One region of the Thalassospira permensis NBRC 106175 genome, then DNA from elsewhere that is predicted to be linked to it. Evidence: predicted binding sites of a transcription regulator. Region 1 holds the regulator's gene; the other holds the start of a gene.

Region 1 (5,270 bases):
CTGATGAACGGATTGGCCGTGTATCTGCGCAAGAAATTTGAACGGAAGTGGTAAAATGGCTGTTGTAACTCAAAGCGCAATGACGGCAGAGCCGTCAGTCACTAGCCCGAAAATGACGGCCCGTGACCTCAATCTTTTCTACGGCGACAACCAGGCGCTTTTTGATGTCAATCTTGACATTGTCGAACGCCAGGTCACAGCACTTATCGGCCCGTCGGGCTGCGGCAAATCAACCTTCCTGCGGTGCATGAACCGCATGAATGACACGATTGACGGTGTCACGATCAAGGGCAAGGTAACGCTTGATGACCGTGATATCTATGACAAGGCAATCGACGTTGTTCAGTTGCGCGCGCGCATTGGCATGGTGTTCCAGAAACCGAACCCGTTCCCGAAGTCGATTTATGACAACGTGGCCTATGGCCCGCGTATTCACGGTCTGGTGAATTCGCGCGACGAGCTCGATGAAATCGTCATGACCTCGCTTGAACGGGCGGGTCTACTGAAAGAAGTCAAAGACCGTCTGCCGGAACCGGCAACCGGTCTTTCTGGTGGGCAGCAGCAGCGTCTTTGCATTGCACGTGCGGTTGCCGTCAGCCCCGAAGTCATCCTGATGGATGAACCGTGTTCGGCACTTGACCCGATTGCAACCGCAAAGGTCGAGGAACTGATCGACGAGCTTCGTTCGAACTACACCATTGTGATCGTGACGCACTCCATGCAGCAGGCCGCCCGCGTGTCGCAGCGCACGGCGTTTTTCCATCTCGGCAAGCTGGTCGAAGTGGGCGAAACCGATCAGATTTTCACCAATCCCAAGGACGAGCGCACCAAGGGATACATTACGGGTCGCTTCGGTTAAGTCCGGGCAGGAGTATTTTCGATGGTCGATGAGAAACATCATATCGTCAGTTCGTTTGACGAAGAACTGACCCGTCTTAACAACATCATTTCGCAGATGGGCGGGCTTGCCGAAAGTCAGCTGATTTCCGCCATTCGTGCGATCGTTAAACGGGATTCGGAACTGGCCGAGAAGGTCATTCTTTCCGATCACCGTATCGATACGCTGGAACAGGAAGTGCAGGATTTTGCCGTACGTCTTCTGGCCCTGCGTCAGCCGATGGCAGATGACCTGCGGCAGGTGGTGACCGCGCTTAAACTGTCCAACGATCTGGAACGTATAGGTGATCTGGCGAAAAACATCGCCAAGCGTGCGCAGGTTCTTAACCAGGTGCCGCCGATCCGCCCGGTTCAGGTGATCCCGAACATGGCCAAGCTGTGCCAGGAAATCATCAAGGACGTTCTGGATGCCTATATCGAGGGTGATGCGGAAAAGGCCCAGCGTGTCTGGGCGCGCGATCAGGAAGTTGACGATATGTACAATTCCCTGTTCCGTGAACTGCTGACCTATATGATGGAAGATCCGCGTAACATCACGGCATCGACCCATCTGCTGTTTATCGCCAAGAATATCGAACGTATTGGCGATCATGCGACCAACATTGCCGAAACGATCTATTACCGGATCAAGGGCGAAGACCTGCCGATGGATACTCGGCCAAAAAATGACGCGGCGAACTTTGCCGTCGTAGAACCGAATGAGTGACACTGGAGCATAGGAAGATGGACCCAACGGTTCTTATCGTCGAGGACGAAGCTGCAATCGTAACCATGTTGCGCTACAACCTCGAACGCGAGGGGATGCAGGTTGTCGAAGCCGGGGACGGTGACGAAGCGTTGAAAATTCTGGCCGAAACCCATGTCGATCTGGTCCTTCTGGACTGGATGCTGCCGGTGATGTCAGGGATCGAGGTTTGCCGCCAGATCCGCCGGAAGCCTGAAAGCCGCGATTTGCCGGTGATCATGGTTACGGCGCGTGGCGAAGAAGGCGACCGCATCCGCGGCCTTGATACCGGGGCCGATGATTATGTGACCAAGCCGTTTGCGATTGGTGAATTGCTGGCGCGTATTCGCGCACTTCTGCGTCGATCCGGTCCGGCGCAACCACAAGGGCAGTTGATCTATTCCGATATCGAAATGGATCTGGCCGCCCATCGTGTCAGTCGTAACGGCAAGGCTATCCATCTTGGCCCGACCGAATTCCGTCTGCTGCGTTATTTCCTGGAACATCCGGGGCGGGTTTTCTCGCGCGAGCAGCTTCTGAATGCGGTTTGGGGGCCGAATATCTATGTCGAAACCCGCACGGTTGATGTTCACATTCGTCGTCTGCGCAAGGCATTGAATGACGTCAAGGGAACGCGCGATGTAATCCGCACGGTTCGTGCCGCGGGTTATGCACTGGATGTCGAAGCCGCCTGATTGCGGTTATTCCGGAAGACGAAACGAAAGACCCCCATTCTTGTGATGGGGGTCTTTGTGTTTCAGGTGCTTTTCCTGGATTTTGCCGGTTTGGCAGTTTTTTGTGCCTGGTCTTCGGTTTTTTGGCGCGCGGTGCGCGGGGCAAGTTCGTTCATCAGCAGCATATCGGCACGCCGGAACTTGGCTATTTCGAGATCGATATCTTCCTGCGGGATATCGCAGGCCGCCAGAACGTGATCGGACAGGCGTAAACCGGTTTCAAGTACCTCGGGGATGGCCGCATCGGCACCACTGCGTGACAGCGGACCGATATGGGTGATGTCCTGGGCACGGGCAAAGATTTTCAGATGTGGATAATGCTGTCGCAGCAAGGCGACGGTCTTTTCGGTTGCGTGCGGGTTGCCCATGGCAACGGCGGCAATATGGGCCTGTTCGGTATGGGCGGCACGAAATGTTTCCGGTCGGGACCCATCGGCAAAATAAACCGGCAGACCTTCGGCTCGGCCACGCGAAACCTGTTGGGCATCGGATTCCAGAACGATAAACGGGATTTCCTTGGTGCGCAGCAGACGGGCCAGAACCCGGCCGACGCGCCCGCAACCAATTACCAGAACATGTTTCTGAATGCCGTCGGTTTCATCCGAAATCTCGCTTAGCTGATCGGTTTCCTTGGGATGAAGCTTCTGTTCGATGCGATGGCCGAGCGAAATCAAAGTCGGCGTCAGACCCATCGAAATCGCAACCACCGGGATCAGCATCACGGCGATGTCAATCGGAACCGCCCCGTTCTGCGATGCCAGTGCAAGCATGACGAAGGCGAATTCACCACCGGCGGCCAGGCTCATGGCGACCCGGATTGAAGATGCACGGTTAAAGCCGATCAGCAGGGACAATCCGAAAAGAACCGCTGCCTTTATGACCAGAAGCCCGATCAGCCACAAAATGATCGTTCCGGCCTGACCGATGACCACATTGGCATTGACCGACATTCCCACAGACATGAAGAACAGCGACAGGAAAACACCGCGAAATGGCGAAATGTCGGCTTCGATCTGATGGCGGAATTCGGTCTCGGCCAACATTACCCCGGCGATAAAGGCACCAAGCGCCATTGAAAGGCCCGCGGCTTCGGTCAATGTGCTGGCAGCCAGAACGACAAACAGGGTCCCGATTGCAAAAAGTTCCGGGTTTTTAAGAGCCGCAATATACCGAAAGAGTCGCGGCAGCAGATAACGACCGGTCAGCAACAATACAGCAACCGCCCCCACACCGCTTAGTGCGCTGATCCAGGGGCTGGTTTCGCTCCCGGCATTGCCAGCGGCCTGCACCATGATCAGGAAGGGACCAACCGCAACGTCCTGCAACAGCAGGATGGCAAGGGCTGCACGCCCGAAACGTGTGTGCAACTGGCGCTCATCGGAAAGCTGTTTAAGGATAATGGCTGTTGATGACAGGGCCAGTGCCCCGGCAATTACGATAGAGGCGGGCATATCGTAATTAATCAGCAGCAATACACCGAACATCACGGCCATCGTGACGCCGATCTGCAGGAAACCAAGGGTCGCGAACCGGCCCCCAATCACGCGCAAGCGTTCGCGCGACAATTCAAGACCGATCATGAACAGCAGAAAGACAATGCCAAGCTCGGCGACGGTTGAAATGTCTTCGCGGTCACTGATCAGGCCAAAACCGAAAGGGCCGATGCAAAAGCCGCCGATCAGGAAACCGATGATCGAGTTCGCACGTAATTTCTGTGCCAGCGGGACGGCAATCACCGCGGCGGTCAGGACAAGGAACAGCTCGAAAAGAACGCTGTGTGACATGATGGATTATGCGTCCGGCGCAGATAGGCGTGTAAAGGAAGTCGTTCAAATCAGGATAGCGGAAATACCCCTATGATTTCTATGGAAATTTCGCGTATGAGAGGGCATCTGTGATGGATGACACGTCTTAAGAGCAGGCGACCGCGACGATTGCTTTCGGTATGCGTGCCAGTGTGGGAACCGCATCACACCGATGTGACGAATGGTATTACGACGGGACGACGCAGCTTGCTATTCTGCGTTCGCAATGCCATGTTCCGCTGGCCCGTAAAAGGGCATGAAACAATCAGAAATTTCCCCAAACGAGCAGGCCGGAATTGGAACAGTTCATCCCCTATTTGCAGATTATCGGTGGTCTTGTGCTTTTGACTGCCGGTGGTGAGTTCATTGTTCGCGGTGCTGTCGGTCTGGCGCTGTTGATGGGGGTTTCCAAGATCATTGTTGGTTTGACCGTGGTTGCCGCGGGGACGTCGGCCCCCGAATTTGTCGTGTCGCTGAATGCGGCGCTTGCCGGGTCGGGCGACATCGCGATGGGGAACGTGGTTGGTTCTAACATTGCCAATATTCTTTTGATCCTCGGCGCAACAGCGATTCTAAAACCGATTACGGCATCGCGGACCATGGTTGTACGCGATGGCGGCACCATGCTGCTGGGGACCGTTCTGTTCATCGGGCTTTGCATGTTTGGCGTTGTCGAACGCTGGGCTGGGGCGGTGATGCTGCTGGTTCTGGCAGCGATCTGGTACTTTACCTATCAGCATGACAAAAAAAGCCCGGGTGATGCCAGCCACCTGCATGAAGAAGAAGTCGACGAAGTCGGTGAAGTACCAAGCGGTTGGCTCAAGCCGATTGTTGCCACGGTTATCGGGATTGTCGCCTTGACCTATGGGGCGGATCTGCTGGTGGATGGTGGTGTTTCTGTCGCGCGTCAGTTCGGTGTGTCCGAAGCCGTCATTGGCTTGACCCTTGTCGCATTCGGAACATCGCTTCCTGAACTGGCGGCATCGATTGTTGCGGCGTTCCGCGGGCATTCCGACGTTGCACTTGGCAATGTTGTTGGTTCCAATCTTTTGAACCTGCTGGTGATCATCGGTGGTGTATCGCTGATTGCGCCGATTGCCGTGCCAGACC
Region 2 (5,270 bases), 170 kb from region 1:
ACGCGACGTCAAACCGTCGAGTCCCGTCAAGGATTGCCTTGTATTCGGCCACGTCCATGTGGCGGGCGCGGATTTTTTCCATACGCCAGAACCCGGCAATGGCAAAAACCGTCGCCCCGCCAAAGAACATGAAAGCCACCAGATCACCATTGGGCACGATATGCCCAAGTCCCCACAACATCATGCCCAAAAGCAGCGGATGACGGGTCAAACGATTGATCCCCGGTCGCGCCGGATCAAAGCCTTTTTTTCGTCCTATCGACAACGGACAGGGTTGAATAATTGCCGCAGCCCACAAAATACAGGCAGGCAGCATGAAGGTCAGCGTCACATGGTTTTGCCAGATTTCGTAGGGCCACAGCGCGATGAAGTCCGCATGACGCACTTCATAAATGACCCACCCCAGCAGGAACAGCGACGTGACCGAAAACGTTATAATGTATGCCGTGTGACCGATCCTTGCCGTGATCGCACCACGCAGAAGACCGGGCACGATATGCCCCGCCATAAACACCGCGACTGAAACGAAAAAACATGTCAAATGACGATCTCCCCTTTACATTGACGCGCCGTCATGCAAATTGCGCATCTTTCCGCGTGCAGCAAACCGGTCGTCAAACTGGTCCCGATTGGTCCAAAATGGCTAAGACCCTTGCGCCGCGTGATATTAGCGGATACGTCTGTATCCCTGTTTGACTTCGGACAATAAGCACCTGCCTATGGATTTTCCACCGGGCAGACAAAGAAACACGGAATATACTCGAAATGAGCTGGACGCCGGAAAAGATTGAACTGCTGACCTCGCTCTGGAATCAGGGCTGGACCACAGCACGCATCGGTGAAGAACTGGGCGTTGGCAAAAACGCCGTCGTTGGCAAGGCACACCGCCTTGGCCTGCCCAAGCGCCCCTCCCCGATCCAGCGCCGCGCCGAAGAGAGCGAGCCGAAAAAGGCACCGACCCCGAAAGTGCAGAGCAAAGGCATCAGCATCTTTGATCTCGGTGCCGGTATGTGCCGCTGGCCGTTCGGTGATCCGGGCGATGAAGACTTCCATTTCTGCGGCAAGAAATCTGTGCCGAGCAAACCTTACTGCGACGAACATTGCGCAGCCGCCTATCTGAACGGCAAAAACCCGCGCGAAGACGGCCCGCGGAACGTTCCGGGTCGCCCGAATGCGCCGCATATGTCGCACGGTCCCAAAAAGTAACAGTCTGGCTGTCGCGGACCTTCACGGTCATCGCGCACGCCCAATTAAAAAGCCGCCCTCTTCCGATGGGCGGCTTTTTCTGTTTCGGGTCCAGTCCTATTTCGACTGAAGGACATATTGGGCAAAGCCGTTTTCGTCCTCGCCGACAAAGCTGATATTGTCGGGTGCGTTCATTGCCGAGGATGCCTTGGGACTGGTGACAAACGTCACCTTGGATGCCTCCCCGATGGGGGCCAGGCTCCAGTTGCCGTCGGCCTTCGGATCGATTTCCTTTTCCTCAAGGATATAGTTCGCCAGAACCGTACGGTTTTCATCGGGTGCTTCGATGATGACGGTTGATCCATCAAGTCCCGGGAAATTGCCGCCGCCGCCAGCACGGTAATTGTTGGTTGCAACCACGAATTTCTGATCGTCGGCAACCGGCTTGTCATCATAGGTCAGATTGATGATGCGGTGTGCATCCTTGTTTACCACCTCGCCCGATGCGTTGTATCGGGCCGGTTGGGTTACATCGATCTGGTAATTGACCCCATCAATGACGTCAAAGTTATAGGTCGGGAATGTCTCGTTGATCAGCGGCTGATCTTCCCGGCTGTTCGGGTCAATCTGATTGAACTGTACGGCCGACATTTCCAACCATTCACGGACCTGCGCACCATCAAGCAGTACTGCCCGCAATGTATTGGGATAGATATAAAGATCGGCAACGTTCTTTAATGCGATCTTGCCTTCGGGGATGTCGGTGAAATATTCCGGGCCGCCACGGCCACCGGCCTTGAACGGTGCACCCGCCGACAGGATCGGCATCCCGTCATATTCCGATCCCTTCAGGATACGTTCCAGATACCATTTCTGGGCATTGGTCACGATCTGGATCGACGGATCATCAGCCACCAGTGCAAAGAAACTGTTGATCGGGGCGACCGTCGTACCGACACCTTCGCGCATATAGGCAATGGTTGCCTCGTGCTCTTCTTTAACCGCCTCTATCACTTCCGGGTCGGCATCGACCAGCGGTGTGATATCACGGCCTTCGCGGTGATAAATCGGACGTGCTTCCGAAAAGCTGTCGGTCACCTTCCATTCCCCGGCATCATTGACCGAAAGTGTCAGGTCAATCACGCCAAGGTGGCTGCCCCAGAAGCCCGGCATAACGGCGGCCACACCATTGATCGTGCCTTTGGCAAGGTCGACACCGTCTATATTTGCATAGGCATCGGACGGGAACACCGTATGGGCATGGCCAAACAGGATGGCATCAATGCCGTCAACCTGGCTCAGATAATAAGTGGCGTTTTCTTCCATACCTTCACGTGCCAGTGTCGACAGGCCCGAATGCGGCACCGCAATCACGATGTCCGCGCCCTTTTCGCGCATTTCCGGCACGTATTTTCTGGCCATTTCGACAATGTCCTTGGTCACGACATTGCCTTCCAGATTGGCCTTGTCCCACTGCATGATCTGCGGCGGGACAAACCCGATCACGCCGACCTTGGCCTTGTGCTTTTTGCCGTCGCCATTGGTAAATTCACGATCAAGGATCACATAGGGCTGAAAATACGGTTTGTCATTTTCGGCATCATTATCGCCGTCATCGGCAAACACATTGGCACTGACATAGGGGAATTTGGCCCCCGAAAGACTTTTGCCCAGGAAATCGAGACCATAGTTGAATTCATGATTGCCGATATTGGCCGCGTCATAACCCAAAAGGTTCATCGCCTTGTAAACCGGATGCACCTCGCCCTCTTTCAGGCCGTGGCGCTTTGCCATGTAATCGCCAAGCGGGTTGCCCTGGATCAGGTCACCATTATCGATCAGGACGACGTTTTCGGCCTCACCGCGCGCGTTTTTCAACAGGGTCGCGACCTTGGCCAGACCGACCGTATCTGACGAACTGTCGCGATAATAATCGTAATTGACCAGATGCGTGTGGATATCGGTGGTTTCCAGAATGCGCAACGATACGGCGCTGTCGGCCAATGCCGTGCCGCTGGCAAGTGCGACCGTCAGCGACAAGACTGATCCCGCAACTGCACGACCAAAAAATGCACGACCGGCCAGACGAAAATATGACATGTGAAAGGGTCCCTGTTGAAGCGATGCTCGTGCCTGACATTATGATTGTTCGTTTGGTCAGGATTTGAAGATTTTGCGAAAATAGCAAGGCAAACACAAATGAAAACGCCCGCAAGATGATCGCGGGCGTTTGGCATATTGAAATTCTGCACCAGTTAAGGCGGCTTTTCTATTCTGCCGGGCGCAGCATCGGTTGATCGGACTTGTATCCCATAACCACCTCGTTCCCCGGCTCCGGGTCATCGGGCACATTCAGCGCCAGGACCAGTGACACCAGCGCCATCGCAGCCCCCGCCAAAAACACCGCTGACGGCGAAATCAGCCACAACAACCCGAACGCCACCGGGATGAACACTGCGGCAATATGGTTGATGGTAAAGCTGACACCCGCCGTGGATGAAATGTCGGCCGGATCGGCGATTTTCTGGAAATAGGTTTTGATCGCAATCGCCATCGCAAAGAACAGATGATCGATGACATAAAGCGCCCCGGCCAGCTTGTCGCTTTCGACAAAGGCATAAGACACAAATACAATGAACAACCCTATATATTCAAATGTCAGAGCCTTCCGTTCGCCCCACTTGCCGATCAGCTTCCCGATTTTGGGGGCCATCACCATATTGATCGCATGGTTCAGAAGGAACAGAAGCGTAATGGTGGCGGCGTCATAACCAAACTTCTCGACCATCAGGAACCCGGCAAACACGGTGAAAATCTGGCGGCGTGCCCCGCTCATGAAGGTCAGGGCGTAATAAAGCCAGTACCGTTTACGCAGGATCAGTTTCTTGGTCTGCGGGTGGGCATCGGCAAATTTCGGGAACGCCATCCAGGCAAACAGCGCGGCAATAATCGTCAAGGCCCCGCCAAACAGATAGACATAGCGATATTCGACATCGAGAAGTTCCAACATCGCCCAGACAATGCCAAACATCACCAGCGACGATAACGACTTCGCCGAAAGCTGCCGGCCCATCACCATCGCGGTGCGGTCCTTTTTCACCCATTGCAACGACAATGCCTGCTGCATGGTTTCAAAATAATGGAACCCGATCGACATCAGGACCGTGGTGCAATAAAGCCCGACAACGGTGGGGAAATAGCCCGAAATCGCCACCCCAATCCCCAACACCAGCAGCGAAATCAGGGCAAAGGTCTGTTCGCGCAGGATGATGAGGACGAAAATCGCGGTGAAGGCCATAAAGCCCGGAATTTCGCGCAACGACTGCAAAATCCCGATCTCGCGACCGGTAAAATCGGCCATCTCGACCGAAAAGTTGTTTAACAACGCCATCCAGGTCGAAAACGACAACGGCATCGCAGCCGCCATGAAAATCAGCAGCACTTCCGGGTTGCGCCATCCCTTATGCGCAACCGCCCCACCCGACAGATCGGGATTGCCCGGCACCTCGATGGGGGCGGCATGGGTGCTTGTTTCCGGTGGTAAATCCTTGGACATGATGTTTCCCCGCACGGAACCGGTGGCAATCGGGGCACGTGCATTTATCTGTTTGGTTGGAAGGATTTCAAACTAGCGTTGCGGCACACGTCTGTCTTGCGATAATCTGCCATCATATAGCGCAAACAGGACATTCTTATGGATGGATCACGGGATATCTCGAAATATCCGCAACATTCCCGTCCCCGGCCAGACCGCCTGCCGCGTCCGGTTTATGTCCGCATGAGCGACCTTCCCGCCGGTTACAGCATCGGCGCGCACAGTCACGACTGGCATCAACTGATTTTCGCCATCGAAGGCACCATGACCGTCACCACCAAAGCTGGTATCTGGGTCGTCCCGCCCCAGCGCGCGGTCTGGGTGCCGCCGGGCGTTGAACATGCCGTCAGTCACGCCACCTTCACCCGTGCGCGCCATATCTATATCGATAAAAATGCCCCGGTCGATTTGCCGGATCGCTGCACGGTGCTGGATGTAAGCCCGCTTCTGCGTGAACTGATCCGGGCCGCAACCGAAATCCCGATTGAAT

The links. The regulator PhoB, encoded in region 1, activates phosphate uptake and scavenging genes when phosphate is short. The targets are predictions, from matches to a motif close to TNTCATAAAACTGTCA.
Region 2: a site for PhoB is predicted at 3,351-3,366, ahead of SMB34_RS01200 (bifunctional 2',3'-cyclic-nucleotide 2'-phosphodiesterase/3'-nucleotidase). Genes of this name have one in related genera too.

The regions. Positions count from the first base shown of each region.
Region 1 covers NZ_AUNC01000001.1:115,531-120,800, forward strand. Annotated here, with positions in the region: gene pstA (phosphate ABC transporter permease PstA) at 1-54, shown strand, start outside; gene pstB (phosphate ABC transporter ATP-binding protein PstB) at 56-859, shown strand; gene phoU (phosphate signaling complex protein PhoU) at 881-1,603, shown strand; gene phoB (phosphate regulon transcriptional regulator PhoB) at 1,621-2,316, shown strand; gene SMB34_RS00425 (cation:proton antiporter domain-containing protein) at 2,379-4,139, opposite strand; gene SMB34_RS00430 (calcium/sodium antiporter) at 4,457-5,270, shown strand, end outside.
Region 2 covers NZ_AUNC01000001.1:286,804-292,073, reverse strand. Annotated here, with positions in the region: gene SMB34_RS01210 (NnrU family protein) at 1-541, opposite strand, end outside; gene SMB34_RS01205 (GcrA family cell cycle regulator) at 766-1,206, shown strand; gene SMB34_RS01200 (bifunctional 2',3'-cyclic-nucleotide 2'-phosphodiesterase/3'-nucleotidase) at 1,303-3,285, opposite strand; gene SMB34_RS01195 (MFS transporter) at 3,455-4,741, opposite strand; gene SMB34_RS01190 (AraC family transcriptional regulator) at 4,880-5,270, shown strand, end outside.